DNA from 3 places in the Sphaerisporangium sp. NPDC049002 genome. Region 1 is predicted to be linked to each of the others. Evidence: riboswitches for the same ligand, from Rfam matches in the RefSeq annotation. Region 1 holds a riboswitch; each other region holds the start of a gene.
What was found. Region 1 has a riboswitch for thiamine pyrophosphate ahead of tenA (thiaminase II). Riboswitches for the same ligand answer to the same signal wherever they lie in the genome.

Region 1 (9,790 bases):
TCGGCCTCGTGCAACTCCACCTTGGCGCCCACGGCCTCGGCCAGTTCGAGCGCCCGCCGGACGTCTTCGATGATCGGGACGTTGCGGAGGACCGTACGGCCCTCGGCGGCGAGCAGAGCCGCACCGATCATCGGGAGAACGGCGTTCTTGGCTCCCTGGATGAAGGCGGTTCCACGCAGGGCGTTGCCACCGCGCACGCGGTAACGAACCATATGATGAGGCTCCTCGAAATCTGGGAAATGACGCGCCTGGTCAAGCGGACGGCGGCAAAGTTATCCGCCCACAGTAGCTCTTTCGGGATGCTGGCCCGGCCACTTTGACTCCACTGCGCTGCCCAGAAAAGCCCTGATCACTCAGCGCGAGGGAGGGTTCGTCGGCGCGTTCGGCGAGGCCGCGTGCAGCAACGTGTTCGCGCGCTGGTCCACGAATCGCGTGACCACCTGCTGCGCGTATCCGAACACCATCGCCCACACGAGGATCGAGGTCTGCGAGCTCAGGCCGGCGAAGCCCGGCACGAACCCCGAGTTCAGGATGAGCAGGCCGACGATGGCGGTCGCCACCCCCGCGGGCGCCTTCAGCAGGTTCTGCGCGACGGCCAGCGAGTACCGCGTGGAGAGCTCCGAGCGGGTCGACAGGCTGGCGGCGGTCGCGAGCGCCGCGCCGAGCATCCCCATGAGCGCGACCAGCGGCACGTCGCCGGGCGTCGGGGCGCCGTTGCCCGCAGGGCACACCTGGTTGTCCCTCGGCCCGAAGCTCGCGAGCAGCGTCCCGTTCCCGCACATCGGAATCGCGTGGGGCCAGACGGCGCCGATGGCGACCAGTCCGGCGACGATGAGTGTGAGGATCACCACCCCGCCGACAAGCATGTTGCGGAAGCTGCGCACCCTCCCGCTCTCGATGGAGGCCGCATTGTACCCCGCCCTCAGCACCGACTGCAACAGCGACCGGTCCCGCTCGTCGATGTCGCCCGCGGCGGCGCGTGCGGCGAGCCGGCTGAGCCGGGGATCGTCCGAAGGGAGGTACGCGTGGCCGGTCGCGAGCACCTCGGGGGCGCGCGCGTTCAGCTCGTTCGCCGGGAGCAGGCCGTAGAGCAGGATGGTGGCGCCGTAGATGTTCGCCCAGGCCCCCTCGATGGCCTGCCCGGTCAGCCAGCGCCGCCAGCCCTGGCGGTCCCTCGCGTACCGCTCGGCCGTCGCGAGGTGGCGTTCGATCGTGGCGTGCAGCACGTCGAGGCCCGGCTCACCCGGACGCGAGAGCAGGCACCGGGAGGCGTCGGCCTGGATCTCCTCACCGCGCGAGGCGATGTGGATACGCCACACGCCGGGCCGGCGCAGCACGTCCTTCTGGCCCTCGTCCTTCTGGCTCGCCGAGGGCACCCCGCTGATGTCCGGCGCCTCGCTGTCGTGCACGGCCGGGTCGGCTGCCATACGCCCCTCCAGGGAATCGCTCTGCCCACGGCTTATCGCGATCTCCCCGTCCGGCGCTACCTGTTCGCGATCACCGGCGTGGTCACGCCCGTGCGGCGATGTCGGAGCGGTGGTGCGAGCCGCGCAGCCGGATGCGCCCCACCTGCTCGTACGCGGCGGCGCGCGCCGTGGCGATGTCGGGACCGGTGCCGACGACGCTGAGCACCCGCCCGCCCGCCGACACGACCCTGCCCTCCTCGTCGAGCGCGGTACCGGCGTGGATGACGTACGCGTCCTTCACGGAAGGCGCGAGACCCTCGACGCGGTCGCCCTTGACGGGGTCGGCGGGGTAGTTCTCGGCCGCGATGACGACGGTCACCGCCGCGCCGTCGCGGTAGCGCGGCGCGGGCTGCGTGGAAAGGGCGCCGGTCGCACAGGCGTGCAGCAGGCCGGCGAGCGGGGTCTCCAGCCGGTCGAGCACGACCTGGGTCTCCGGGTCGCCGAAGCGCGCGTTGAACTCGATGACCCTCGGCCCCGCCTCGGTCAGCGCCAGGCCGGCGTACAGCACCCCGGTGTACGGTGTGCCGCGCCGCGCGAGCTCGCCCATGGTCGGGAGTACGACCTCGGCCATGACCTGCTCGGTCAGCCCGGCCGGCGCCCACGGCAGCGGCGTGTACGCGCCCATGCCGCCGGTGTTCGGGCCCTCGTCGCCGTCGTAGGCGCGCTTGAAGTCCTGCGCGGGCTGCAGGGGGACGGCGGTCGTGCCGTCGCACAGGGCGAACAGCGACACCTCGGGACCGTCGAGGAACTCCTCCACGACCACGCGCTCGCACGCCGCGGCGTGGGCCAGTGCCTCCGCGCGATCGGAGGTCACCACGACGCCCTTGCCGGCGGCCAGCCCGTCGTCCTTCACGACGTACGGCGGGCCGAACGCGTCGAGCGCCTCCTCGGCCTCCTCGGGCGTCGCGCACACGCGCGCTCCCGCCGTCGGCACGCCGGCGGACATCATGATGTCCTTGGCGAACGCCTTGGACCCCTCGATGCGCGCCGCTTCCTTGGAGGGGCCGAAGCAGGCGATGCCCGCCGCTCGTACGGCGTCGGCGACGCCCGCCACCAGCGGCGCCTCGGGCCCGACGACGACCAGCTCGGCGCCCAGCCGACGGGCCAGCGCCGTGACCTGCTCGGGGTCGGTGGGCACGACGGGATGCGTCGTCGCCACCGAGGTGATGCCGGCGTTGCCGGGAGCACAGTGGAGCTCGGAGACCGCGGGGTCGAGCGCGAGCGCTCGGCACAGGGCATGCTCGCGGCCGCCGGATCCAATCACAAGAACGCGCACCTGGGGAGTCTACGGGTCGGGCCTGGGGTCACCGGACCGCGAGGACGTCCGCGCAGGTGAAAGGCATTCCGGCCACTTCCCGGCGGGCGATGTGCGGCGGGCGGAGGGGAATTGCCGGCTTCCAGATGATCGAGGAATCCGAAGGCCGTGTAGGCTAGGTAATGAAGCCTGGCTGTGGTAAGTTGGGGCAGCTTTGGGCCGTCTCTTAGCGATTGGAGGTGGAATCGGGATGACTTCTGGTGATCCCAGCAGTACGTGCTCGCGCACGTACGTCGTGCGCAAACCCGACCACTCCAATTCGGTGTCCGACTGAGAGCCACGCGCGCCTATTTCCTGTGACGTCTGTCGCACTATTACTTTTTTGCGCGTTGGTTCCGCGAGGTCGGGCGGGAAGGGACCGCCATGCGCTCGTCCACGCTTTTCCAGCGGATCAACCTCCACCCGCGCACCACCCACGTCCGGCTCGGCACCTCGTCGTCGGTGGCCGTGGTGCGCCGCGAGACGATGAACGGCCGTTGCGTGCCGCCCAGTGACTCGCTCGTGGAGTTCGGCGCCTATGTCGCCGGCAAGCGGGTCCGCGTCTCCGGCATTCCGGAGGCCGTCAGCCTCGTCCGCGAGCACAACGCCTCCTCCGAGATCAACGACGCGTACGTCTGGGTCGGGCTGCACGAGCCGGAGGCCCCCGAGGTCGAGTGGCTGGCCGAGGTCTTCGGCCTGCACCCCCTGGCCGTCGAGGACGCCATCAAGGCCCACCAGCGGCCCAAGGTCGAGCGGTACGGCGACTCTCTCTTCGTCGTCCTCAAGACCATCGCCTACCTCGACCACGACGAGCTGACCGCCTCCAGTGAGATCATCGCCACCGGCGAGATCATGGTGTTCGTCGGCCCCGACTTCGTGGTCACCGTGCGCCACGGCGAGCACTGCCCGCTCGCAGAGGTCCGCGAGCGCCTTGAGGACAAGCCCAAGCTGCTGGCAAGGGGCCCGGCGGGCGTGCTCCACGCCATCGCCGACTTCGTCGTCGACAAGTACCTCTGCGTCGCCGACCTGATGCAGGCCGAGCTTGAGGAGGTCGAGGCCGCCGTCTTCGCCGACGTCAGCTCGCGGGACATCGGCCGCATCTACCAGCTCAAGCGCGAGATGATCGAGATGAAGCGCGCGGTGACGCCGCTCCAGACGCCGCTGGGCGCCCTGCCGCAGCGCCGCATGATCCCCTCCGAGATGCGCGAGTACTTCCGTGACGTCGTCGACCACCTCTCCCGGGTCTGCGAGCAGGTGGAGTCGTCGAACGAGCTGTGCAACTCGATCCTGCAGGCCGCGCTCGCCAGGTCCAACGCCCTGGCCAACGAGGACATGCGCAAGATCTCCGCATGGGTGGCCATCATCTCGGTGCCCACGATGATCGCCGGCATCTACGGCATGAACTTCAAGCACATGCCCGAGCTGTCCGCCATGTGGGGCTATCCCCTCGTGATCGGCGTCATGCTCGTCATCTGCTCCCTCCTCTACCGAGGCTTCCGCCGCAACAGCTGGCTCTGACCCTCCGCCGGCAATCCTGAAAGTCACATCGCTTCCGGCAGGCGCCGGCGCCGGGCAGCCCGCCGTTGACGCTGCCGACCGCCCCGGGCACGCCCGAGGCGGTGCAGGTGTTCAACAACTACGTGCGCTGCGCTGGGCCGCCGCCTCCGACCGGACGGCCTTCACGTGGAACCGCGAGATCGCTCCCGGGGATGGAGTCACCATCGGCTTCAACGGCACCAGGGCGCCAACCCGGCTCCGACGTCCTTCCAGCTCAACGGCGCCACCTGCCGCTGACCTCCGCCTGCCCCTCCCGCCCCGGAGGGGCACGCGACACGGCTTCTCTCCAATCCCGATTAGGAGTTGCATGCATCGCTAGAGAGAGGTAACCTACAGCTGTAGTTAGAGATTTCTGCTACACCGACAAGCGAGGAGGTTCCGGAGATGCTGTTGACGTCGATCGACCCGTTCGTTCAGGAAGTCGAGCGCCAGTTTGATCGCCTCACCCGTGGCGCCCTCACTTGGGGAGAGGGAAGCGCCCAGGGGGCCATGCCGCTCGACGGCATCCGCAGGAAGGACGACGTGGTCCTGCGCTTCGATCTTCCCGGCATCGACCCCGACTCGATCGAGGTCACCGTCGACCGCGGCGTGCTCACGGTCAGCGCCAGCCGCCATGAGGAGCTGTCGGAGGACGACCGGCTGTTCGTGCGCGAGCGCGTCATGGGCACCTTCACCCGGCGCGGCTACCTCTCCGAGCACCTCGACAGCGACCGCGTCGACGCCGCCTACCACAACGGGGTGCTGCAGATCCGCATCCCCGTGCTGGAGAAGGCCAAGCCACGCAAGGTCGAGATCCAGCGCGGCGACACCAGGGCGATCCGCCCGTGAGGTGACCGCGAGCGATGGGCCGGTGCCGCTACGGGCGCCGGCCCGTTCACCATGGAGGCACACATGTCCAGGTTGCCCATCGACGACAACCACGCCCCGCTGTACTCCATGGGCCAGGTCGCCGGCATGCTCGACGTCCAGCAGGCCTTTCTGCGCCGCCTCGACGAGTTCGAAGTGGTCCGCCCGCAGCGCTCCTCGGGCGGCCAGCGCCGCTACTCGCGCGCCGACATCAACCGTGTCCAGTACGTCGCGGAGCTGACCGGGGAAGGCATGACGCTGATCGCGATCCGCCGCATCCTGGAGCTGGAACAGCAGGTGAAGGCACTGAAGAAGGAGCTGGAGGCGACACGCCGGCTCCTGCCTCCCAAGGAATGAAACCTGGAAAGGCATCGGTGGGCCGCCCGATCACCACGTGTGACGGGCGGTCCTCCGTGGTGGTGTGGGTGGCGGTCATGGCGGTTCCTCGTGTTTCGGGTGGGGGAGGCAAGCGCGTTCGGCCGGTGGCTGTGGCAGGGACGCGCGCTACGGGGTCAGCACGATCTTTCCGGCGACGGTGCCGGACTCGGCCAGCCGCAGAGCGTCGGCGATGCGGGTGAGCGGCAGCCGCGCGGCGATCTGGGCGGTGACCTCACCGCGCTGGAGTGCTGCGAAGACCTTGGTGAGGTCGGCGCGCAGCCGGGACCTAAACCGGTTCTTGGCCAGGGCCCGCCCGGCCCAGACGTTGAAGAAGTAGGCGCGGCGGCCGTTGGGCAGCACGTTCCACAGCCACACCCGGCCGAGCAGCTTGAGCACGGGCCACTGCTTGGACCCCTTGTCGTCCCGGGTGGAGGCGCTGCCGTAGGAGACGAGCGTGCCGCCGGGCGCGAGCAGGCGCCAGGAGTCGACGACGCCGCGGCCCCCGACGTGGTCGAAGACGGCGTCCACCCCGCCGGGGGCGAGCTCGCGGACGCGCGCGGCGACGTCCCCGGTGCGGTAGTCGACCGGAAGGACGCCGCGCTCCCGCAGGGCTCTTCAGGATGTAGCTGTCCCGGATGTGGAAGTCGACCCCGCCCTGCTGTTCACCGCCGAACTGGACGACCTCCCGGCCCACTGACCACACCCCTACCAGAACGGGCCCGTGCACGGTTACCACGCCCACCCGATGCGCCGCCTCCGGACCGATCCGGGCGCTTCTTGCCAGGGTGCCCCGTCCTTCTGGAGGGCGCCCGCGCTGTCCCTGTCAGATGGGCCAGGACTCCTGGTGCCAGGCGGCGTTCCAGAACATCCACTCGTAGCGGGATGTGGTGACGAAGTGTTCCCGGGCTCGCAGGCGCTGGCGCTGGGTGGCCTCTTCCCCGGCCCGGTCGGTCAGGGCCACCACTCGGCGGACGACGCTCTGGAAGGCCTCGTCGCCGTAGGTGGCGATCCAGCGCCGGTAGAGAGGGTCGGGAGACGACTTGGCCAGCAGCGCCTCGCCGACGCGGGCGTAGATCCAGTAGCACGGCAGCACCGCCGCGAGGCCGTCGAGGAACGACCCGCCGTACACCGTGGCCAGCAGGTAGCTCGTGTACGCCCGGGTGGTCGGGCCCACCGGTAGGTCCGCGGCCTGTGCCGGGGAACCGCCGAGCTGGGCCATGAACTCCGCGTGCATCTCCTGCTCCGCCGCGATCGCTCCCACCGCGTCGCCCGCGAAGGCCCGTACGTCGTCCTCGGTCGGCGCCTTGGCCGCGCACAGGGCCAGTGCCCGCGCGTATTCCCGCAGGTAGTGGGAGTCCTGCACCACGAAGTGCCGGAAGGCCTCACGCGGCAGGGTGCCGTCGACCAGCCCGGTGATGAACGGATGGTCCAGGATCGCGGTGTAGATCGGCTCGATGGCCTCCCACAGCTCCTCGCTGTACGGGCGCGCATGCGAAACGGCCGGCTCGAACGTCGTCATCGGAACAGACTCCCTACGCCGGCATGACCCGGTCAGGTTCGAGCGGTCTGCGGCCGCTCCGGCCGCACTCTCAGCCCGGTGCGCCGGACTCCCGCGATGTCGTGGTCGAGGCTAACGCACCCCCTTGCCGCGACGGTTCAGGGGGATCGCCATCAGGGGACGATCACCAATTTGGGGCGTTGGTCGCGGATGCCGAGAAGCTCTCTTACGCGGGGGAGCGGCCAGGCGAGCTGGGTGGCGAGCCTCGCCATGGTGAGGTCGGTCTCCGCCGACGCCAGGTCGAAGGCCTGCCGCAGGAGGACCGGGTGCTCTCCCGGGTAGCCGGTGATGGGCTCGCCGGCGAAGCCCGGCTGGTCGCGCAGGGCGCCGAGCCGCTGGTACGCCCGGCTGGCCGAGGAATCGGAGAGCAGGCCGACCTCGCGGCAGCGGTAGAGCAGTGAGCTGATCGAGACGCCCCACACGTGCTTGAGCTCGGCCAGCCGCCGCAGGTCGAGGCGCCGGGGGAGCTCGGGCAGGATGCTGTCGCGCGGGGTGAGGAACTCGGCCGCGAACGTGTCGGCCTCGCGCTCCTGCTGGACGTCCCCGGCGGCGGTGTCGCCGTGGAGGACGAGATGGCCCAGCTCGTGGGCGGCGGTGAAGCGGTAGCGGTGGATGTCGTCGAAGCGGTTGGCGGTCAGCACGACGATCGGCCGGGGCAGTTGCGAGGTCGAGAAGGCGTCGACGGTGGTGGCGTCCTCGTCGGGCGGGGGGAGCACCACGACGATGCCGTGGGCCTCCATGTGGCGGACGAGATGCGAGATCGGCCCTGTGCCGAGCCCCCAGTGCCGTCGCAGCTCGCGGGCGGCGGCGGCCGGGTCGCGGGGCAGCTCCACCCCCGAGTGGACCTCGCCGCCGGAGAACCCCGGAAGGTCGACGTGCGGCAGCCGTACGCGCTTCTCCAGCGCGTGGGTCAGCTCCCAGACCTGCTCGACGAACGCGACGGCCTTGGCCCGCTGGTGGACGCGGGTGGAGCGCAGGCTGCGGAAGTGGGCCATGGACCCGTCGAGCTTGGCGTGCGGCCGGCCCGACAGGAAGAACGCCAGGGGAACGCCGAGGGCGCCCGCCAGGCGCGGGATGAGGTCGGGCCTGGGGTGGGTCATGCCCGTCTCGTACTGCCCGACGGCCGCCGGGGTGACCCCCACCCGCTCGGCGAGGTCCTTCTTGGTCATGCCCGCCAGCCGTCGCGCCTGGGTCAGCCGGGCCTGGTCGAAGCCGTCGGCCACCGCCTGCGGAGTCGGTCTCCCACGGTCGGTCTTACGGTCGCTCATCGGCGTCGGCGATCGGCTGGTCGTCGGTGGGCTCGCTGTTCACGGGGAAGATCATCGCATTCCGGCGCTCGACCGCGGGACGGCGGACGAGGGTGAGGTCGGGCTCGGCGCCGCGGTCGAAGCGCTCGGCCACGTCCGGCTCGGCCACCGGCAGTCCCTGCGACACCCACGGCAGGGCGGTGAGCAGGGGGATCTGCTCGCAGTGGAGCCAGTGGATCCGGCCCATGTCGTCGATCAGCTCGGCCTCGCCCCAGTAGAGCTTCAACAGGCTGGCCTGGGCGTTCGCGGCGTAGGCGACCGGGATCAGGCGCGTGTCGGCGGGGAGCTGCGCGAGGAGGGGCCGCGCCGCGGTCAGCTCGTCGAGCTGGGCGTCCTCGTCGTCGCTCGCGAGCGCGAGGTCGAGCACCTCCTGGTGGTAGGTGGTCGTGGGGCCGAAGCGGGTGAAAAGCTCGCGGACGAGCGCGGAGACCCGCCCGTCGCTGACCCGCGCCTCGGTGATCGGCGTGGTGTCGTCCTCGGCGTAGCGGAAGGGCAGGAGCAGGTTGCCGTTGAGCACGACCAGGTGGTGGGGCGAGCCGTACGGCCTGACCACCTGGAACCCCGGGTCGTTCTTGAAGCCGTCGACCAGGGCCTCGTAGCGGCGGGCCATCAGGGTGGAGCCGTACGCGTACCGTTTGTCGCTTCTCGATGACTTCTGGGCGTCCTGGGCGTTCCCCGCGGCCTCCAGGAGGGACGCGGCGAGCTGCCCCCGGACGGACGCGGCGCGCTCCCCGAACCGCTCGGCCGCCCAGCTCGAAATCTGTGGCTCCCCGTGCATTGGTGACCTCCCGTACGCGGCGTCCTGACACCAGGTGATCGATGCTGCCACTTCAGTTCTTCGCACAATACTCCCGCGAGCACTCCAGTTGATGTTGTGACTCGCCGGAAAGGGGCAGAAGTGTCAGGCGGGCGCGTGGCGGAGGGCGGCGGCGGGCTCGGGGAGGGGGAGGCCGCGCTGGGCCCAGAGCTCGCGCATCCGGTCGGGGTAGTCGGTGACGATACCCGCGACTCCGAGGTCGATCATCAGGGACGCCTCCTCGACGTCGTTGACCGTCCACACCGCGACGGGAAGCCCCGCCTTCGCCGCCCGGGCCATCAGCTCCTCGCCGACCAGCACCCGGTCGGGGGACAGCGTGGTGGCCCCGATCGAGGCCGCCGCGGCGGCGATGTCGCCACCGAAGTCCTCCTTGTAGCGGAGGCCGAGCCATTCGGGATCGAGCGTCGCCTTCTCGACCAGGGCGTAGCGCGTGGCCACGAGATCGCGGGCGACGCGCAGGACGCGCCAGTCGAAGCTGAGGATCGCCGCGCCGTCCAGCCGGTCGTGCCGGTCGAGCTCCGCCACGACCAGCTCGGTCAGCCGCCGGGGGTCGGCCGAGAGGTCGGG
Region 2 (9,790 bases), on a different contig from region 1:
CGTCGCTGCGCGCGTCGGCGACCCCGGCGGTGACCTGCTCGGGCGACATGTAGGCGATCGTGCCGATCATGACGCCGGTGCGGGTCTGGTTGCCCGCCTCGATCGCCCTGGCCAGGCCGAAGTCGACGACCTTGACCCGGCCGTCGTCGGTCAGCAGGACGTTCTCGGGCTTCACGTCACGGTGCACCATGCCCGCCTGGTGGGCCGCGCCGAGCGCGGCGAGCACCGGGATCATGATCTCCAGGGCCTCGCGGGCCGGCAGGCGCTTCCTCTCGCGCAGCACGTCGCGCAGGGTGCGCCCCGGGACGTACTCCATCGAGAGGTAGACGTGATCGCCGTCGGTGCCCTGGTCGAAGACGTGCACCACGTTGGGGTGCGACAGGCTGGCCACCGACTTGGCCTCGCCGATGAACCGCCGTACGAAGTCGGGGTCCTCGGCCAGCGATCGGTGCATCACCTTCAGAGCCACCGTGCGGTCGAGCCGGATGTCCAGGGCCAGGTAGACGGCGGCCATCCCACCCCGGGCGATCCGGGACTCAACGCGATAGCGCCCGTCCAGCAGCCGCCCTACAAGGGGGTCCGCAACCGTCGTGTCCACGGGAGTGAGTTTACGGGCGGTTTGCCAGGGGGAGGGCAAGCACATCCCAAACCGATGCCGACATGTTTTCCCGTCAGGAAGGCGTTGATGGCTCTCCGCCGACCGGTTCGACGGCCGGCGAGGACGCCTCAGCGTACCGGCGCCGGGGTATCCGGCCCGCCAGGCGCGCCCTACGACCCGCCGTGACGGCGTCGCGCATAGCCCCCGCCATCAGGCCGGGCCTGCGGGCCCGCGTCACCGCGCTGGCGAGCAGGACCGCGTCGCATCCGAGCTCCATCGCCAGGGCCGCGTCGCTCGCCGTGCCGATGCCGGCGTCCAGGATGACAGGGACGCCCGCCGCCTCCACGATGAGCTCGATGTTGTGCGGGTTGCGGATCCCGAGCCCCGAGCCGATCGGCGCGCCGAGGGGCATCACGGCCGCGCACCCCGCCTGCTCCAGCCGCCGCGCGAGCGCCGGGTCGTCCCCGATGTAGGGCAGCACCACGAATCCGTCGGCCACCAGCCTCTCGGCGGCGTCGAAGGTCTCGATCGGGTCCGGCAGCAGGGTGCGCTCGTCGCTGATCACCTCCAGCTTCACCCAGTCGGTGCCGAGCGCCTCGCGGGCCAGGCGCGCGGTCAGCACCGCCTCGCCGGCCGTGAAGCAGCCGGCGGTGTTGGGCAGCACCCTCACGCCCCGGTCGCGCAGGACGTCGAGCACCGACCCCCGCGAAGCCGGGTCCAGGCGCCGCATCGCCACCGTGGTGATCTCGGTGCCGGACGCGGCCAGCGCCTGGTCCAGCACCTCAAGGGACGGGGCGCCGCCCGTTCCCATGATCAGGCGCGAGCGGAACTTCTCGCCGCCGAGGACCAGCGCGTCGTCCATGGGGTCCGCGTCGACGGTGACGGGGCCCTCACGCCGCTCGCCGGTCGCAAGGACGGGGCTCGTGTCTCGCCGGTCAGCCACCCTGCACCGCCGTGAGCACCTCGACGCGGTCGTTCTCGCCGAGCGGGGTCGACTGCCACGCGCCCCGCCGCACGACCTCGTCGTTCAGGGCGACCGCGACCCCGGCGACGGCCGAGGTCAGCGTCTGGACGGCCTGGGCGACGGTGGTGCCGGGGGGCAGGTCGTGGGGGGAGCCGTTGATGGTCACTCTCATCGCGCTTCCGGGGCGGGAGACCCCGGCCGGCGGCCGGGGGAGGAGCCCCGTTCCTCCTTCGTCCATCGGTGAGGGCCGGTGATGTCCTTGTGCCGCGCCCCGCCGAAACGCAGGGGCGAGCAGATCGCCGCGAAGGCCGGGCCGGGCCGTCCGGCCGGATCGTGGCCGGGAGGGAGCCCCCCTTCGTGGCCGGGGCCGGCGTCCGGGGCCGGCTCCCCGGCGTCCGGAGCCAGTTCCCCGGCGACGAGGTCGGCGGTCAGGGGACAGAGCAGGACGCCGCCGCGGTGGTGGCCGGTGGCCAGCACGAGCCCCGGGAGCGTGGTCCGCCCGATGACCGGGAGGTTGTCGGGGGTCCCCGGGCGCAGGCCGGCGGACAGGCCGGTCACCTCCAGCTCGGTGACGCCCGGTACGAGCTCGCGCGCGTCGCGCAGCAGCTCCCACAGGGCTCCGGCGGTCACGCGGGTGTCGAACCCCATCTCCTCCTGGGTGGCCCCGAGCACGATCTCCCCGTCGCCGCGCGGCACCATGTACGCGCTGGACCCGTGGACCACCCCGCGCACACAGCGGCCGAGGAACCCCGGAGCGCCGCGCAGCCGCATGATCTGGCCCTTGACGGGGCGCACCGGCGGGAGGACCTCCGGAGGCAGGCCGTCCAGGGATCCCGACCAGGCTCCGGCGGCCAGCACCACCTGGTCCGCGGCGATCGCCCCGCCGCCCGCCAGCCGTACCCCGCGCACCGCGTCGCCCTCGACGGCGAAGCCAGTGACGCGGTCGGCGACCATGCCCACCCCCCGGCGCGAGAGCGCGGCGAGCAGCGCGGCCGTCACCCGGCGCGGATCCACCCAGGCGTCCCCCGGAGCGAGGACGCCGCCGCGGACCGAGGGGGCGAGCATCGGCTCGGCGCGGCGGCACTCGCGCCCCGTCAGGCGTTCCACGGGGAGCGAGAGCTTCTCCATGAAGCCGGCCAGTTCGCCGAGCGCCGCGAGGTCGTCGGCGCCGAAGGCGACGTCCAGGGTGCCGTCGGTGCGGTAGTCGACGTCCATCCCGGACTCGCCGGCCAGCTCGGCGGCGAAGCCGGGCCAGCGGGCCAGGGACGCGAGGCCGAGCCGGAGCAGGGGCTCCTCGGTGTAGGTGACCTCGCTCACCGGGGCGAGCATCCCCGCCGCCGCGTGTGAGGCGCCCGAGCCGGGCGCCGGGTCCACCACGGTCACCGCGTGCCCGCGCTGGGCGGCGCGCCAGGCGACCGACAGGCCGATCACACCCCCGCCCACGACGACCACGTCCGCGTGCGTGTCCACCAAAGGTCCCGCTCCCTTCGCCGGCATGATCCGGATCAGGTTTCTGGCGGTCGAGGGCCGTGAGCCCTCCTCTCAGCCCGGTCTCGCCGGACTCCCGCGCGTGCTGACGACACCAGCCTATTCCTGCCTCCGTACGACTTGCGCACCTGCTTGAGTGTTCTCATTACTGCCTGTGCGCGATAGTGAGCCAATTCGTTACCAAATCGCCGTTGGCGAGTTACCCGGCTGGCCGCTTAGGGTCAGGATGTGAATCATGTCGTGGTGGTCGGAGCCGGACTGGCCGGCGTGCGGAGTGTCGAGGCGCTGCGGGCGCGCGGGTACCGAGGACGCGTCACTCTGGTCGGAGATGAGAACCATCGCCCCTACGATCGTCCCCCCTTGTCGAAGGCCGTGCTGCTCGGCGACCTGGATTCCACGGTCGTCGACTCCGACCTCGGCGCCCTCGACGTCGACCTGCGCACCAGCGTGTCGGCCAAGGGCCTGCGCCACGGCGCGCTGGAGACCACGGAAGGCGAGCTGGAGTACGACGGCCTGATCATCGCCACCGGCGCCTCGCCCATCAGGCTGCGCGGCGAGGGCGCCCAGCACGTGCTCCGCACCATCGACGACGCGCTCGCCCTGCGGGAACTGCTGGTCCCCGGCGCCCGCGTGGTGGTCGTCGGCGCGGGCTGGATCGGCGCCGAGGTCGCCACGGCGGCGCGCCGCGCCGGATGCGAGGTGACCGTCGTCGAGGCCGCCCAGTCACCGCTGGCCGTCGCCCTCGGCACCGAGGTGGGCGGGCGCACCGTGCCCTGGTACGCCGAGGCGGGCATCGACCTCAGGCTCGGCACGATGGTCGGCTCGGTCGACCCGGGCGGCCTGACCATGATGGACGGCTCGTGGATCCCCGCCGACGTGGTGGTGACCGGCGTCGGCGTGCGGCCCACCGTCGGGTGGCTCGCGGGCTCCGGCGTGGAGATCGACAACGGCGTCGTGGTCGACGAGCACCTGCGCACCTCGATGGAGGGCGTGGTGGCGGTCGGCGACTGCGCGAACTGGTGGTCACGGCGCTTCGGCCGCCGCATGCGCGTCGAGCACTGGGACACCGCGCTGAACGCGCCCGAGACGGCCGTGGCCACGCTGCTGGGCGAGACCGCCGTCTACGACCCGGTCCCCTACTTCTGGTCCGAGCAGTTCGGCCGCATGCTGCAGTACGCCGGCCACCACGACGGCGCCCGGCTGGTGCTGCGCGGCGATCCCGCCACCGACCGCAAGTGGGCGGCGTGCTGGCTGACCGACGACCACCGGATGGCCGCTATTCTTACCGTCGACCGTCCCCGTGACCTGGTGCAGGGCCGCCGTATCGTCGAGGGCGGGCAAAGGCTCGATGTGGATCGCGCGATGGACCCCTCGGTACCCTTGCGTGACTGCTTGTGACCCCCTGTGGGGTGTTTGAGAAGAGGCACGACGTGGTAGTTGTGGTTCCGTGACGCTTTCTGTTGCGCAGATCGACCGGGAAACCGACCAGTTGGTGGGAGAGTGGCTCCCCCTCACGGAAGTGGGCAGGCGGCTCGGGCTGAGTGCCGGGCGTGCCAAGCAGCTTCTCAAGGACAAAAGGCTCATCGGAGTCCGGCGGGGCGGATCCGAGCCGGAGGTCCCCGCGGCCTTCATCGCCGGAGACGACGTGGTGAAGGGCCTCCCAGGGACGCTGACGGTCCTGTCCGACGCGGGCTACGACGACGTCGAGGCCCTGCGGTGGCTGTTCACCGCCGACGACTCCCTGCCGGGGGCCCCGATCGACGCGATCGTCGCGGGCCGCCACACCGAGGTGAAGAGGCGTGCCCAGGCGCTCGGTTTCTGACGCCAGGCTCTACCTCTGCACCGACGGGCGCCGCCGCCAGGGCGATCTAGACCGGTTCCTCGACGCCGTCCTCGCGGGCGGTGTGGACATCGTCCAGTTGCGCGAGAAGGGCCTGGAGGCCCGCGAGGAGCTCGCGCTCCTTGAGGTGTTCCGCGCGGCCTGCGACAGGCACGGGACCCTGCTCGCGGTCAACGACAGGGCCGACATCGCCTACGCGGCGCGTCCCGACGTGCTCCACCTCGGGCAGGACGACCTTCCCGTGGCCGTGGCGCGCGAGCTGCTCGGGCCGGACATCCTGATCGGGCGGTCCACCCACAGCGACGCGGAGGCGTCCGCGGCGGCGGCCGAGGAAGGCGTCGACTACTTCTGCTGCGGGCCGATCTGGCCGACGCCGACCAAGCCCGGGCGTTTCGCGCCGGGGCCCGGCCTGCTGAAGCACGCGGCGGCGCTGGACACCGACCGGCCGTGGTTCGGCATCGGCGGCATCGACCTCTCCACGCTGGACGAGGTGATGTCGTACGGCGTGACGCGCGTCGTGGTCGTACGGGCCATCACCGAGGCCGACGACCCGGGCGCGGCGGCCGCCGAGTTCGCCCGCCGCCTCGCGGCGGCCTGACACCCCGGCTCACGGCGCCCTCGCGCCGCACCGACCCGAGCTTCGCGCTGCTGACCTGGGCCTAGCGTTACGGACCTGGGCCTTGCGTTACGGACCTGGGCCTTGCGTTACGGACCTGGGCCTTGCGGTGCTGACCCCGGCCTTGCGGTGCCGTACGGCCCGTCGTGGGCTCAGCTCCGGCGCGAGGTGGCGGCCACCGCCAGCTCGGCGAGGGCGTCGCGGGCCTCGCCGGTGATCGGCGCGCGCTCCAGCGAGCTCAGCGCGTCGTCCAGGTAGCGCTTGATCGTCTCCTCGCTCGCCGTCAGCGCCCCGGTCTCCTCGATGATCTCGCGAAGCCGCTCGACGCCGGCCGCGTCCAGGCCGGAGTCTCCGAGCAGCCGCCGCACGTCGGCGGCCTGCCCGTCGGACGCGGCCGAGAGCGTGCGGGCGATCAGCATGGTGCGCTTGCCCTCGCGCAGGTCGTCGCCCGCCGGTTTGCCGGTCTCCGCCGGGTCGCCGAACACGCCGAGGACGTCGTCGCGGAGCTGGAAGGCGATGCCGACCTTCTGGCCGTACTCCACGCACAGCCGGTCGAGCCACGGCTCCTGACCGCGCGCGGCGAGCAGCAGGCCGAGGCGCAGTGGCTGCTCCACGGAGTACTTGCCGCTCTTGTGGAGGGCGACCCTCAGCGCGCTGTCGAAGGTGTTGTCCCCGTGCGCCTGCTCCAGCAGGTCGAGGTACTGCCCGCACATCAGCTCCGTGCGCATGAGGTCGTGTACCGGCTCTGCCGCGGCGAGCGCCTCGGCCGGCAGGCCGCTCGTACGCCACATCTCGCTCGACCAGACCAGCAGCAGGCTGCCCAGGAGCACCGCCGCCCCCTCGCCGAACTGGACCGACGAGCCCCGCCAGCCGGACTCCTCGTGCATGGCCTGGAACCGCCGGTGCGCGGCGGGCTTGCCACGGCGCAGGTCGCTCGCGTCCATCACGTCGTCGTGGATCAGCGCGCTCGCCTGGAGCAGCTCCAGCGACGCCGCCGCGGTGTAGATCGCGGGGTCTTCCTCCCCGCCCGCGCCACGCCAGCCCCAGTAGCAGAAGGCCGGGCGCAGCCGCTTGCCCCCCGACAGGAAGTCCTCCGCGGTCGTCACCAGGGGACTCAGCTCGGGGGCGCTGACCAGGGGACGCTGCCGGTCGACGAACATCCGGAGGCGGCGGTCCACCTCGGAGCGGAAGGCGTCCGACAGGGCGAAGGAAGTGGTCATGCTCTGAGATTAACGGCCACACGAGAGCGCCCCGATTACCTGCCCCCGGTGTGATCTCGCTCATGGGGGAAAGAAGCGGCGTGGAGCTTGGGTGAGAGTGGGCAGCCTGTGAGCTTGCGAAGCCGGGGAAGACGTCGCACAACACGGCCGTGAACCCAGGTGGCCCTGTGCGACGCGAAGCCGGTCCAAGGAGCGCACGTTCACCAGGGGTGTGGGCCGGACCGGACCTGTAGCCTTGGGACCATGGCTCTGGGTCGTCCTTCATTCCTGCCCGACCGCGTTCCCACCGTCCGGGAGCTGCTCGCCTCCGGGGGGCGGTCGTTCTCCTTCGAGTTCATGCCGCCGAAGACCGATGAGGGCGCGCGGCTGCTGTGGCGCGCGATCCGCGAGCTGGAGGCGCTTCGCCCCACGTTCGTCTCCGTGACGTACGGCGCGGGAGGCTCCACCAGAGACCGCACGGTCGAGATCGTCGAGCGGCTGGCCCACGAGACGACGCTCACGCCGGTCGCCCACTTCACCGCCGTCGACCACTCGATCCGCGAGCTGCGCCACCTGATCGGCAGGTTCGCCGACGCGGGCGTGCGCAACATCCTCGCCGTGCGCGGCGACCCCCGCGGCGCCGACCCGCTGGCCGAGTGGGTCAAGCATCCCGAGGGTGTGCTGTACGCCGAGGATCTCGTGCGCCTCATCCGCCAGGCGGGCGACTTCTGCGTGGGGGTGGCCGCCTTCCCCTACCGTCATCCGAGGTCGCCGTCGATCGAGTCCGACACCGACTACTTCGTGCGCAAGTGCCGGGCCGGTGCCGACTACGCCATCACGCAGATGTTCTTCAAGGCCGACGAGTACCTCCGGCTGCGCGACCGGGTGGCGGCCCAGGGCTGTGACACGCCGATCATTCCCGGCATCATGCCGGTGACCCAGATAAGCACGATCGCGCGGTCGGAGCAGCTGTCGGGCGCCCCCTTCCCGCCCGAGGTGGCCGAGCGCTTCGCGGCGGTCGCCGACGACCCCGCGGCGGTGCGCAGCCTCGGCATCGAGCACGCCGCCGAGCTGTGCCAGACCCTCCTCGACGAGGGAGCGCCGGGCATCCACTTCATCACCTTCAACAAGTCGAGCGCCACCCGCGAGGTCTACCAGGCCCTGGCCCCGACGCCTGTGCCCACCCCGGTCCCCGCGGGCTAGCGGACCTCTACGTCAGGGGGCGCAGGGGGAGCGTGCTGCCCACGATCGCGTAGTGCTCGTAGCCGCCGGGGAAGACGAACATGCTCATGAGGTCGATGAAGCCGAGCCGGCGGTAGAGATGGCGCGCGGCCGTGGGCTGGTCGTGGGTCGACATCACGGCGGTGCTCTCGGGCCTGCCCTCGCACAGGCCCCGCACCAGCCGGCGGCCGATGCCCTTGCCCTGGTAGCCGGGGTGTACGTGGATCTCGGCGATCTCGAAGGCGTTGCCGAACCACCCGGCAGAGACGGGCAGGCCCGACCGTTCCGCAAGGGCGCGGCGCACGACGTCGTGCCACCACTGGCCGGGCATGCCGTGGAAGCCGTAGCCGAAACCGACCGCGGCGCCGTCCGTGGTCTCGGCGAACAGGCAGGTGAATTGAGGAAATGTCGCGTGATTGCGCATGATGCCCTGGCGACCTGAGAGCTGATCGACCGGTGGGCGCATCGCCGCCATGTAGATGTCGATCACGGTGTCCAGCGCGGAGACGAACCCCTCGGGACCGGCGCGTCGCAGTTCGATCACTCATCGCACACTAGCAGGGCGGCGATCACCCGGCGGGCGAACGTGGCGAGACCGACCTTCGTGGCCTTTTTCCGACATTTGCCGCCTACTCCACCTCGACCGGGGTGCCGCCGGTGATGCGGACGAGTTCCTCGAAGGTCGTCGGGAAGACCGTGTGCGAGTGGCCGGCCGCGGCCCACACGACGTCGTGCTTGCCCAGCCAGGTGTCCACCAGCGTGCGGATGGGCGCGGGGTGCCCGACCGGGGCCACGCCGCCGATCGTCTGCCCCGTCGCCGCCTTCACGAAATCGGGGCTGGCCCGCCTGACCTTGGAGGCGCCGACGAGCCCGGCGATCAGGCCGGTGTCGACCCGGTGGGCGCCGCTGGTGAGCACCAGCAACGCCTCCCCGTCGGCGTCGAAGATCAGGCTGTTGGCGATCGCGCCCACCTCGCACCCGAGCTGGGCGGCGGCCGAGGCGGCGGTGGGGGCCGAGTCGGTGAGCACGACCACCTCGCCGGCGGCTCCGGCCTCTCGGAGGGCGTCGGAGACCTTGATCACGCTTGGATGCGGCTTCTCTGGCACGCGAACACTCTAAACAGGACGGCCGGGCATGGGCGATTGATTACATCTCCGTGACTGTATGGGGTGCGGCATGACCATTGCGCTAGGGTCCGGTCAACTGATGGTGGTGTGTTCGAAGGGAAGTTCTGACATGGGGGTTGGTAGGCGGCTCGCCGCCGCGGTGGTGCTGACCGCGGGAGCCGTGCTCGTCTCGGGCTGCGGGCTGGGGGCCCAGCAGGCCGGGCCGGTGGCGTTAGCGGGTGCCCCGGCGCCCGGTCGCGCGGCCACTCCGGCGGTCACGATCAATGTGACGCCGGTCAGCCGGGTGCTCGCGGCGGAGCCCTTCGTGGCGCCGCACGGCACTCTCAGGTTCGGCGCCAAGGGCGTCACGGTGAAGGTGCTCCAGGCCAGGCTGCGCGAGCTCGGCTACATGCCCGGCAAGATCGACTCCAGGTACGGCGGCACCACGCAGTCCGCCGTCTGGGCCTTCCAGAAGGTCCAGGGCATCTCCCCGACGAGCACCGTCAACAGCCGTACGTGGCGGGCGCTTGAGGCCCCCAAGGCGCCTCAGGTCCTCGTCCCGACCGGCAAGCCCGACCGGGTGGAGGTGAACCTCACCAAGCAGATCGCCGTGCTCTACAGGGCCGGGCAGGTGAAGCTCATCACCCACATCTCCTCGGGGAGCGGCATCCCCTACTGCGAGACGGCCACCTGGCAGGGCAAGACGCAGCGGTTCTGCGGTGACGCGAGGACCCCGACGGGTGACTTCAAGACCACCT
Region 3 (9,790 bases), on a different contig from region 1:
AGGGGTCCCACGAGGGGCCGACCCGGGCTCTGCGCCGTCCGGCCGGAGCCGGAGGCGAAGGGGCGTATCCGCCGGCGGGCGGGGACGGTGACGAGCCCTACTCGGCGGGTCAGCCGGCGCACCGCTTCCCGCAGGGCTCGCGTGACCGGGGCGGCCGGGCCGGCTCCGAGGACGAGGAGCGAACCCGCCAGCAGGCCTTCCCCGGAGGCGGGGAGGCACCGGCTTCCGGAGAGCCCTCCAAGGGGAGATCGCGCGTGTACGGCAAGCCGCGGTCCGGCCAGGCGCCGATCCGGCCCCTGTCGAGCCCGGAGACGCCCAAGACGCATCCGTCCGGCGGCCCCGGGGCCGCCGAGCCGAAGGCCCGCGGCCCGAGGCGGACGGGCCGTCTGGTGGTCAGGATCCTCGTGATCCTGCTGGTGGTGCTGCTCGTGCTCGGCCTGGTCGGGTTCTTCTGGATCAACTCCCGCATCACCAGCGTCGAGTCGCTCACCGACTATGACGGCCGTCCCGCTGCCACCCCCGGCGAAGACTGGCTGCTGGTCGGCTCCGACAGCCGGGCCGGGCTGACGGCCGCCCAGCGCAAGAAGCTCGCCACCGGCCGGGCTGTCGGCAAGCGCACCGACACGATGATGCTCCTGCACATCCCGAGCGGTGGCGGCAAGCCCACCCTCGTCAGCCTGCCCCGCGACTCCTACGTCCCCATCGACGGGCACGGCAGCGACAAGCTGAACGCCGCGTACGCCTTCGGCGGCCCCAAGCTGCTGACCAAGACGGTCGAGAAGGTCACCGACATCCGCGTCGACCACTACATGGAGATCGGATTCGGCGGCTTCGTCGGCATCGTGGACGCGATCGGCGGCGTCAACATCTGCGTCAAGCAGAACATCAAGGACCACAAGGCCGGCATCAACCTCAAGAAGGGCTGCCAGGACATGGACGGCGGCACCGCCCTTGGGTACGTCCGCACCCGCGCGACCGGCGCGCTGCCCGACTTCGACCGCACCCAGCGCCAGCGCCAGTTCTTCGGCGCCGTGGTGAAGAAGGCCGCGAGCCCGGGCGTCCTGGTCAACCCGTTCCGCTCGATCCCGCTGGCGATGAGCGCGACCGATTCGGTGGCGGTCGACCCGGGCACGGGAGCCTTCGACATGCTGTCGCTGGGGCTCGCGATGAGCGGCGATCCGATCGCCACCGCCGTGCCCGTGGGCTCGCTGCCCACGATCAACGGCGCCTCCGTCGTGAAGTGGGACACCGAGCGCGCTCTGCGGCTCTTCAAGGCCCTGGCCGAGGACAAGCCGGTGCCGGAGGACGTCCTCACCAAGTAGGCGCGACACGCGCGCCGAGCCGAGGAGAGCGGACGCGCGCCGAGCCGAGGAGCAGGCGCGACGCGCGCTGTGGGTACCGCCCAGGCGCGCGTCGCGGGTCCTCGCGAGCGGTTAGTGTGATGGCATGCCCGAGCTTCCCGAGGTGGAGTCGCTCGCCGAGTTCCTGCGCGAACGGGCCGTCGGCCGCCCGGTCGCCGCCGTCGACGTGGTGGCCTTCCAGGCGCTGAAGACCGTGGACCCGCCGGTGACCTCGCTGGCAGGGCTGACGGTGACGAGTGTCGCCCGTCACGGCAAGTTCCTCGACCTCGACTGCGACGGGCTCCATTTCATCACCCACCTCGCCCGTGGCGGCTGGCTCCGCTGGCGCGACGACTTCTCCGGGGCCAAGCCCGTACGTCCCGGCAAGGGCCCCCTCGCGGCCCGCGTGCGGTTCGCGCCCGGCGACGACGGCAGGCAGCCCGGATTCGAGCTCACCGAGGCGGGCACCCAGAAGCGGCTCGCGGTCTACGTCGTCCGCGACCCCGGCGAGGTTCCCGGCATCGCGAGCCTCGGCCCCGATCCGCTCGCGCCCGAGTTCACCGTGGACGTGCTCAAGGGCATCCTCGGCGGCAGCCGCACCCGCATCAAGGGGCTCCTGCGCGACCAGAAGGTGATCGCCGGCATCGGCAACGCCTACTCCGACGAGGTGCTGCACGTGGCCAAGATGTCCCCGTTCAAGATCGCGGGGTCGCTGACCGACGACGCGGTGGCGGGCCTGCACGAGTCGATCGTCAGCACGCTGCGGGCGGCCGTCGAGCGCTCTCGCGGCATCGCCGCGAAGGATCTCAAGACCGAGAAGAAGTCGGGTCTGCGGGTCCACGGGCGTGCCGGGCAGCAGTGCGAGGTGTGCGGGGACACGATCAGGGAGGTGTCGTTCGCCGACTCCTCCCTGCAGTACTGCCCGACGTGCCAGACCGGCGGGAAGCCGCTAGCCGACCGCAGGCTGTCCCGCCTTCTCAAATAGCCCACCGGGGCCTTCTCGGGGAGAAATCAACGCTCGGTCAGTAATGACAACCCTCCGTTAGCGGACGGAAAGCTCGCAGAGCGGGGACAATGAACGGCATGAACGTCCCTGAGATCGAGGCCAAGGCCGTACCCGACGATGTCTTCCTGCTCGACGTGCGCGAGCCCGACGAGTGGCTGGCGGGGCACGCTCCGGCGGCCGTCCACATCCCGCTCGGCGCGCTGCAGCAGAGGGTCGACGAGGTCCCGGCCGGCGTGCCGGTCTACGTCGTCTGCCGGGTCGGAGGCAGGTCCGCGAGGGCCGCGGCGTGGCTCAACCACGTGGGCCGAGAGGCGATCAACGTCGGTGGCGGCATGCAGTCGTGGGCCGCGGCCGGCCGTCCGATGGTGGCCGAAAACGGGGGGCAGCCCTTCGTCGCCTAGCGGCGGAGTGTAATAATTCGGTCAAAATCCATACCGCGGGAGCTCGGGCGCAACCGGGCTGAGAGGGCGGTTCCCAGTGACACTGGGCGCGCCGCCGACCGCATGAACCTGTCCGGGTAATGCCGGCGTAGGGAGCGTGCGATGACGTCCGCCGTCGGCGAGGTCCCCCTGACACTCGACGAGGCCCCCCCGAAGACGCTGGGCCTGCTCGACCAGGGCGCCTTCTGGGCCAACCTCGGAGTGAGCCTCCTCGGCTTCTCGGGGGCCCTCTACCTGATCAACCCGCTGGGCGACGTCCCGCTGAGCCTCGGCGCGGCCGTCCTCGCGGCCGTGGCCGGAAGCCTGATCGGCACCGTGATGGTCGGCCTCGCGGCGGTGCCGGGCGCGCGCACAGGCGCGCCGGCGATGGTGCTGCTGCGGGGCTTGTTCGGGGCCAGGCTTTCGTACGTCCCGACGGTCCTGAACGTCGTGCAGATGCTCGGCTGGGGGGCCTTCGAGCTGTGGGTGATCGCCACCGGGGCGCGTGCGATCTTCGGTGACGCGGTGCCGTACTGGGTGTGGGTGGTGGCGGCGGGGCTGCTGACCATCGCCCTGACGATCAGGCCGCTGGGGGCGATCCGCCTGCTCCGGCGGTTCGTGACGGCGGGGGTGGTCGTCGCGATGGTGTGGCTCGCGGTGGCGCTGCTGCGCGAGGCACCCACCCTCGGAGGCGGGAACTGGAACGCCTTCGCCCCGGCCGTCGACTACGTGATCGCGCTCTCGGTCTCCTGGGTGCCGGTGGCGGCCGACTACGCGCGGCACTCGCGGTCCGGGCGGGCGGCCTTCGCGGGGGTGGTCAGCGGCTACACGATCGCCCAGGTCGCGTGCCTGGTCATCGGCGTCCTCGCGCTGGCCCTGGTCGGGAACGACCCCGACCGGGTGTGGGACGCCTTCGTCGCGGTGCCCCTCGGGGGGCTGTTCTTCGGAATCCTGGTGCTGCGCGAGGCCGACCAGTCGTTCGCCAACGTCTACTCCACGGCGATGTCCCTGCAGAACCTCCTGCCTAGGGTGGACCGGCGCGTCTTCTCGATCGTCGTCGGCGTGCTCACCACCGTCATCGCGCTCTTCGCCGACGTGAAATCCTACGGGGCGTTCCTCGGCGTCATCGGCGCGGTCTTCGTCCCGATGTTCGCCGTCCTCGTGGTCGACTACTTCCTGCTCGGCGGGGCCGCCAGGTGGGACACCTCGGCGGGGGCGCCCTCGCGGTGGGGGATGGTCGTGCCGTGGGTGCTCGGTTTCGTGGCGTACTGGCTGGTCACGGCGACGCCGACGGTGGCGTGGTGGGACTCGGTCTGGACGGCGCTCCGAGGCGCGATCGGCTTCGAGCGGCAGGTCTGGATGAACGCCGCGCTCGCCGCGTTCGTCGTCGCCGCGCTGGCGACGCTGCTCGGGCAGGCGTTCAGCGGGCGGGGTCTTCGAGGCGGAGGAGGAACTGCTTGGCGGCGAGGCCTCCGGCGTAGCCTCCGGGATGCCCCTGCGACTCGATCGCCCGGTGACACGGGACGATGACGCAGACCGGGTTGGCGGTCAGCGCGTTGCCTATCGCGCGTAGCGCCTGGGGCCGCCCGATGCGCTCGGCGATTTCGGGAAATGTCGTGACGCTTCCGTAGGGCACGGCCATCGTCATCTGGAGCACGGTACGCGCGAACGGCGTGGCCAGCCGGAGGTCGACGGGAAGGGTGAAGGCCCTGAGCCTGCCGGAGAAGTACGCGTCGAGCTCACGGCGTATCGGATCGAGGCGCCGCGGGTCGGGCCCGATGAACGAGCCGATCTCGCGGGTGATGCGCGCGAAGACGACGTGCTCGTTCTCGTAGCTGCACGCGACCACGCCGCGCACGGTGACGGCGAGCGCCAGCCGCCCGACGGGGGTGTCGGTCATCCCGAAAGCGACGTCGGGTGGGGTCTCGCCCACATAGCCGGGAGCGGTCACCCGCACGAGGGCTTCGAGATCCCCTGTCGACATGGCCGCACCCCTCCCGGTCCCGCTACCAGGCAGCGTATAGGAGCGGAGGGTCCCACCGGCCGCGACGGCCACGCGCCGCGCGCCGTAGAAGACCCCGAGAGGGTACAGTCCCGACGAATGCGACTATTCGTACATCAAAAGTGCCAAGACGCGGGGGCAAAAACGGGCACGATGGGGGTCATGAGTGACGACAGGGTAGAGAACGCCGATGACGGCATTGCCCGTGCTGTCCTCGCGAGTTCCCCGAATGCCGTCGTAGCCCTCGATCGTGACCTTTCCGTCCTGTTGTGGAACCCCGCCGCCGAGCGCCTGTTCGGCTGGACCGCGGGCGACATGACCGGGCGCAGGGCACCGCTCGTCCCCGACGAGCTGGTGGTGGAGCACAACGCCGTGCTGGAACGGGTCCGCACGGGAGGGCCCGTCTCGTTGCGCACCAAGCGCCTGCGCAGCGACGGCTCGCTCGTCGACGTGGGCGTGGACCTGAGCGCGCTGCGCTCGGAGGCCGGCGCGCTGCTCGGCTACGTGAGCGTCTACCACTCCCTGGAGAACGACTCGGCGGCCCGCGACCGGGGCGCCCGCAGGGCGAGGCTCGTCCGGCGGCTCACCGACGTGGTGGGCGACATCAACGCCGAGCTGGAGCTGTCATCCGTCCTCGACCGCATCGCGGGAAGCCTCACCGAGTTGACCGGGGCCGACGCGGGCGGGTTCGTTCTGATCGAGGACGACCGCCTGCGGCTGGTCAGCGCGCACGGGCTGCCCGACAGGCTCCGGGGCGCGACCGCCGACCTGCGGACGAGCCTGGTGGGCAAGCTGCTGCGGACCGGGAAGACCGTCCTGCTGGAGACCGGCGACCAGGCCGTGCTCGACGATCTGATCTGGTCGCAGCTGCCCGGCCTGCACACCATCGCGCTCGGCGTCGCGGCGGTCGGCGGCCGGCCGTACGGGGCGCTGTACGCGCTGTTCGCCGAGCGCAAGGCCGGCCACGTCGAGCTTGAGCTGCTTGAGCTGCTGGCCGGGCACGCCGGCATCGCGCTCGCCAACGCGATGGCGTACCAGGAGGCCGTGCGGCAGCGGGCTCACGAGCGGGCGGTCGTCGACGCCAGCGCGGACGGCATCGCGGTGCTCGACGGCATGGGGTACGTCCGCCAGTGGAACCCGGCGGCCGAGGAGCTGACCGGGGTGCGGGCCGACGACGTGATCGGCGACCGGCCGCCGTTCCCGCTGCCCGCGCCGGGGGAGAAGCTCACCACCCAGCTTCCGTGCGGTCGCTGGCTGGACGTGGTCAGCGCGGAGATCAACGACACCGCCGAGATCGTGGTCGACTTCCGTGACGTCACGCGCGCCAAGGAGCTGGAGGAGGCCAAGGACCTGTTCCTCGCCACCACCAGCCACGAACTGCGCACGCCCATCACCGTGGTCCAGGGGTTCGCCAGCACGCTCGACGCGCGCTGGGACAAGCTGTCGGACGTCGAGCGCCGCTCCGCCGTGCGGACCATCGCGGAGCGGGCCCGGGCGCTGGGGCAGCTCATGGACCACCTGCTGCTCGGCGCGCGGGCCGGGGCCGAGGAGCTGAAGGTCCGGGTGGAGAGCTTCGACCTGGGCGAACGGGTGCGCGCGGCCACGCTGGGGATGCCCGTCCTGTCCGACCGGCATCGCGTGGAGGTGGACATCCCCCGCGACCTTCCCCTGGTCGACGGCGACGCGCTGGCCACCGACATCCTGCTCGCCCAGCTCCTGGAGAACGCCTTCAAGTACTCGCCGGACGGCGGGCTGATCCGCGTGCTCGCGTGGGCCGAGGGCGATCGCGTCGTCCTCGTGGTGGACGACGAGGGCGTGGGCATCGCGCCCGACGACCACGAGCGCGTCTTCGAACGGTTCGTCCAGGCCGACAGCGGCGACCGCCGCAGGTTCGGCGGCGTGGGGCTCGGGCTTTACATCGCACGCAGCCTCGCGCGCGCCCAGGGCGGCGAGGTGACCGCCCATTCGCGGCTCGGCGGGGGCACCCGAATGAGATTCATCCTGGGCACCGCACCGGCCTATATCGGATCCGACACACCGAACCGGTAACGGGCAGGTCACGGCTGGACTCATCTAGTGTCGAATCTGCACAAGCAATGATCGCCGCACGGTTTCCAGAACCATCGAACGGGGCATTTCGGTCGTACTGGGATGTGTTTTCCTCAGGGGGAAATGCAGGAGAACGGGGAAGTGAGGGCGTCGTGCTGTTGCCGTATGCGCCGACCAGCGTCGCCGTCGCACGCCAGCGTCTCAGCGCCGATCTTGAGGCATGGGGAGTGTTCGCCGCCGCGGTGGAAGACGCCGTTCTTGTGGTGAGCGAACTGCTGAGCAATGCGTTGCGTCATGCCCACCCGCTGCCATCGGGCCAGATCATGGCCACCTGGGACTGGGCGGACGAACATCTCGAGGTCACGGTGAGCGACGGAGGAGCGGCCACGGAGCCCCGCGCGGGACGGCCGACCCTCTCCTCGCTCGGCGGGCGGGGGCTCGGAATCGTCGAGTTCCTCGCCGTGCGCTGGGGCGTACGCCATGACGGTGACGTGACCACGGTGTGGGCGGTCCTCCATGCCCCGGTCGCTGTCCTTAATTCGCAAGTCAGAACACCCGAAATGGGCGCCCTACGCGAGTGTGGTTAGACGTTCCCTGCTTATAGGGCAGGACATACAGCGCGGGCCGCCCCGGCCGCTTCCTAGTTCGCTGCCCGCAATACGGATGACCTTCACCCCCGAGGCCTCCAGGCGCGCGTTCGTCTCCACGTTGCGCTCGTAGGCCACCGCGACCCGCGGGGCGAGCGCGAGCGTGTTGTTTCCGTCGTCCCACTGCTCGCGTTCGGCGGTGACGGGGTCGAGCCCGGTGTCGATGACCTTGACCCGCTCGATGCCCATGGCCTGGGCCGCCGCCTCCAGGAAAGGGCGGGGCTCGAACACGCGCAGCTCGCCGTTCTCCATCGAGGTCACGGTGTAGGCCTGGAGTGAGTAGGCCACCGGCGGATACATGACCACGGTGTCCACGTCGACCATCGTGCAGATCGTGTCGAGGTGCATGGTGGCCCGCTGCTGGGCGATCGGCACCGCCAGCACGGTGTGCGCCAGCCCGGCCGCGAAGACGCGCCGGCAGAGGCGCTCCACCCCCGCCGGCGTCGTACGCTCACCGGTGCCCACCGCGATGACCCCCGGAGCCATCAGCAGCACGTCACCGCCCTCGACGTGTTCGAGCCAGGGTTCGTACAGGTGGTCCACCCCGGCGAACCTCGGGTGGTAGGTGTAGATCAGTCGGGTCAGGAGACTCTCTCGCGTACGGGCCGGCATGGCGAGGCTGGTCACGGCCACCCGGTCGCCGATCCACACGCTGGAGTCCCTGGTGAACAGCAGGTTCGGCAGGGGGTCGACGACGAAGTCGTGCCGGTCCATCAGGCCGTACACCAGGCCACGGCCGGTCTTCAGCTCCTCGCGGGCGAGCCCGGCGATCAGCGTCTGGGTGAGGTCCTCGGGGTCGAGCTCCTCCAGGTGGTCCCGCGTCAGCTGCGCGAGCCTGTCGCCGAGCTGCCGCTCCTCCAGCACGGCAGGGATGATCTCCTGGCGTGCGGAGTCGTACTCCAGCGTGTCCTGGAGCAGCTCGGTGAGGTAGAGAACCTCGACCCCGTGGTCGCGGAGCGACTGGGCGAACGCGTCGTGCTCCTCCTGGGCCCTGCCGACCCATGGGATGCCGTCGAAGAGCAGCTTGTCGCTGTTACGGGGGGTCAGCCGCTTGAGCTCGGCACCCGGCCGGTGGAGCATGACCGTCTCCAGCCGCCCGACCTCGCTGTCGGCACCGTTCATCGTTCGACCCTCCCGATTGAAACCACGTCGTTCCAACATTCAACGTTAGTGGCGCACAAGTACCCCAATCTGCATGAGGGCGTCGTATCAGGCCGGCTTGGGATACAGGATCGCCCGCTCTCCCGCCGTCCAGGCCGTGCTCACCAGCAGGTAGAGCCCCGCCGCGAGGGGCAGGAAGGCCGCGACCAGGATGGTCCCGAACGGCAGCAGCCGCAGTGCCCGGGGCTGGACGTCGCCCATGCGCCGCCAGGTCACCCACGCCAGGGCCGCGAGCACCGCGAACAGCCCCAGGAAGACCAGCGCGGCCGGGCTGAACAGGCCGCTTCCCGCGAGCACGGCGGCGAAGTGCTCGCCGAGCGGAACGCCGAGGGCGCTCTGGGCCAGCAGGAGGTTGGGGTGCCCGGCGATGGTCGCCGAGACGAACACCCGGTAGGTGATCATGAGGAACGGCGCCTGGGCGAGACCGGGCATGATGCCCGCGAACATCGACGTCCCCCCGGCGGCGTACAGCTTGGAGGTCTCCCGCATGAGCCGCTCCGGGTCGCGGGCGAAGCGCTTCCTCAGCGCCTCGACCTGCGGCGCGAGGCGCAGGCGCGCCTTCTGGGCCTTCGCCTGCCGCACGCTGAGCGGCAGGAGGAGCAGGCGCACGGCCAGGGTGAACAGGACGATCGCGAAGGCCGCGCCCGTGAGGGATCCAAGGCCGTTGATGAGCCGGTAGGCGGAGTCGATGACGGTGTCGAACATGGCGGGACAAGCCCCTTCGTCTATGTGGATGAACATGACGAAAGCGCCCGTGAGCGGCACGACTACCGGGACGCTAGACGGGCGCGGGGCCTGAGGATGGCGCTCTGGGGCGTGGGCGACCGGCGGCGGCCGGGTGGAGCATCCGTACGAAGACGGTGTGCGCGGCCCGCGGACGGTGACCCGAGGCCACAGCGACCGCGGGCGCCGACGCCAGCCGCCCGAGAGCCCAGGCGAAAAGCAGAAGGGTGACCCCCACGAGCCCGGCCGTCGTCAGCGTCGCCGGGCTGGTCGGCCAGGCGAGGAGCTGCGCGAGCAGCGCGATGGTGGTGGGGAAGCCGGTCATCCTACTTGTTCGACAGCTTTCCGACGACGGTGACGGCGGCGACGGCCACAAGGGCGACGACGGCGATGACGAGCAGGAGCTTGAAGATCCCCAGGACGAGCGGGAGCACGAGCCCGAA

Region 2: linked by a shared signal. The riboswitch ahead of thiO (glycine oxidase ThiO) and the one ahead of tenA (thiaminase II) in region 1 are both predicted to bind thiamine pyrophosphate.
Region 3: linked by a shared signal. The riboswitch ahead of AB0B89_RS15625 (cytosine permease) and the one ahead of tenA (thiaminase II) in region 1 are both predicted to bind thiamine pyrophosphate.

What each region holds. Positions count from the first base shown of each region.
Region 1 is NZ_JBEZFH010000033.1:25,239-35,028, forward strand. Features, by position in the region: gene murA (UDP-N-acetylglucosamine 1-carboxyvinyltransferase) at 1-212, opposite strand, end outside; gene AB0B89_RS10070 (hypothetical protein) at 354-1,427, opposite strand; gene purD (phosphoribosylamine--glycine ligase) at 1,510-2,742, opposite strand; gene corA (magnesium/cobalt transporter CorA) at 3,145-4,278, shown strand; gene AB0B89_RS10085 (Hsp20/alpha crystallin family protein) at 4,702-5,145, shown strand; gene AB0B89_RS10090 (MerR family transcriptional regulator) at 5,209-5,520, shown strand; gene AB0B89_RS10095 (zinc-binding dehydrogenase) at 5,668-6,150, opposite strand; gene tenA (thiaminase II) at 6,365-7,060, opposite strand; TPP riboswitch at 7,053-7,165, opposite strand; gene AB0B89_RS10105 (XRE family transcriptional regulator) at 7,213-8,367, opposite strand; gene AB0B89_RS10110 (hypothetical protein) at 8,354-9,184, opposite strand; gene AB0B89_RS10115 (glycerophosphodiester phosphodiesterase family protein) at 9,308-9,790, opposite strand, start outside.
Region 2 is NZ_JBEZFH010000089.1:275-10,064, forward strand. Features, by position in the region: partial or broken gene AB0B89_RS18930 (protein kinase) at 1-598, opposite strand, end outside; gene AB0B89_RS18935 (thiazole synthase) at 672-1,460, opposite strand; gene thiS (sulfur carrier protein ThiS) at 1,534-1,734, opposite strand; gene thiO (glycine oxidase ThiO) at 1,731-3,032, opposite strand; TPP riboswitch at 3,028-3,140, opposite strand; gene AB0B89_RS18950 (FAD-dependent oxidoreductase) at 3,279-4,448, shown strand; gene AB0B89_RS18955 (Rv2175c family DNA-binding protein) at 4,498-4,872, shown strand; gene thiE (thiamine phosphate synthase) at 4,850-5,488, shown strand; gene AB0B89_RS18965 (polyprenyl synthetase family protein) at 5,659-6,726, opposite strand; gene metF (methylenetetrahydrofolate reductase [NAD(P)H]) at 6,970-7,908, shown strand; gene AB0B89_RS18975 (GNAT family N-acetyltransferase) at 7,916-8,470, opposite strand; gene AB0B89_RS18980 (YbaK/EbsC family protein) at 8,556-9,032, opposite strand; gene AB0B89_RS18985 (L,D-transpeptidase family protein) at 9,163-9,790, shown strand, end outside.
Region 3 is NZ_JBEZFH010000064.1:17,752-27,541, reverse strand. Features, by position in the region: gene AB0B89_RS15640 (LCP family protein) at 1-1,322, shown strand, start outside; gene AB0B89_RS15635 (DNA-formamidopyrimidine glycosylase family protein) at 1,447-2,325, shown strand; gene AB0B89_RS15630 (rhodanese-like domain-containing protein) at 2,415-2,747, shown strand; TPP riboswitch at 2,772-2,898, shown strand; gene AB0B89_RS15625 (cytosine permease) at 2,889-4,295, shown strand; gene AB0B89_RS15620 (methylated-DNA--[protein]-cysteine S-methyltransferase) at 4,186-4,749, opposite strand; gene AB0B89_RS15615 (PAS domain S-box protein) at 4,930-6,816, shown strand; gene AB0B89_RS15610 (ATP-binding protein) at 6,969-7,403, shown strand; gene AB0B89_RS15605 (arginine deiminase) at 7,386-8,585, opposite strand; gene yidC (membrane protein insertase YidC) at 8,673-9,329, opposite strand; gene AB0B89_RS15595 (DUF6412 domain-containing protein) at 9,403-9,672, opposite strand; gene AB0B89_RS15590 (hypothetical protein) at 9,674-9,790, opposite strand, start outside.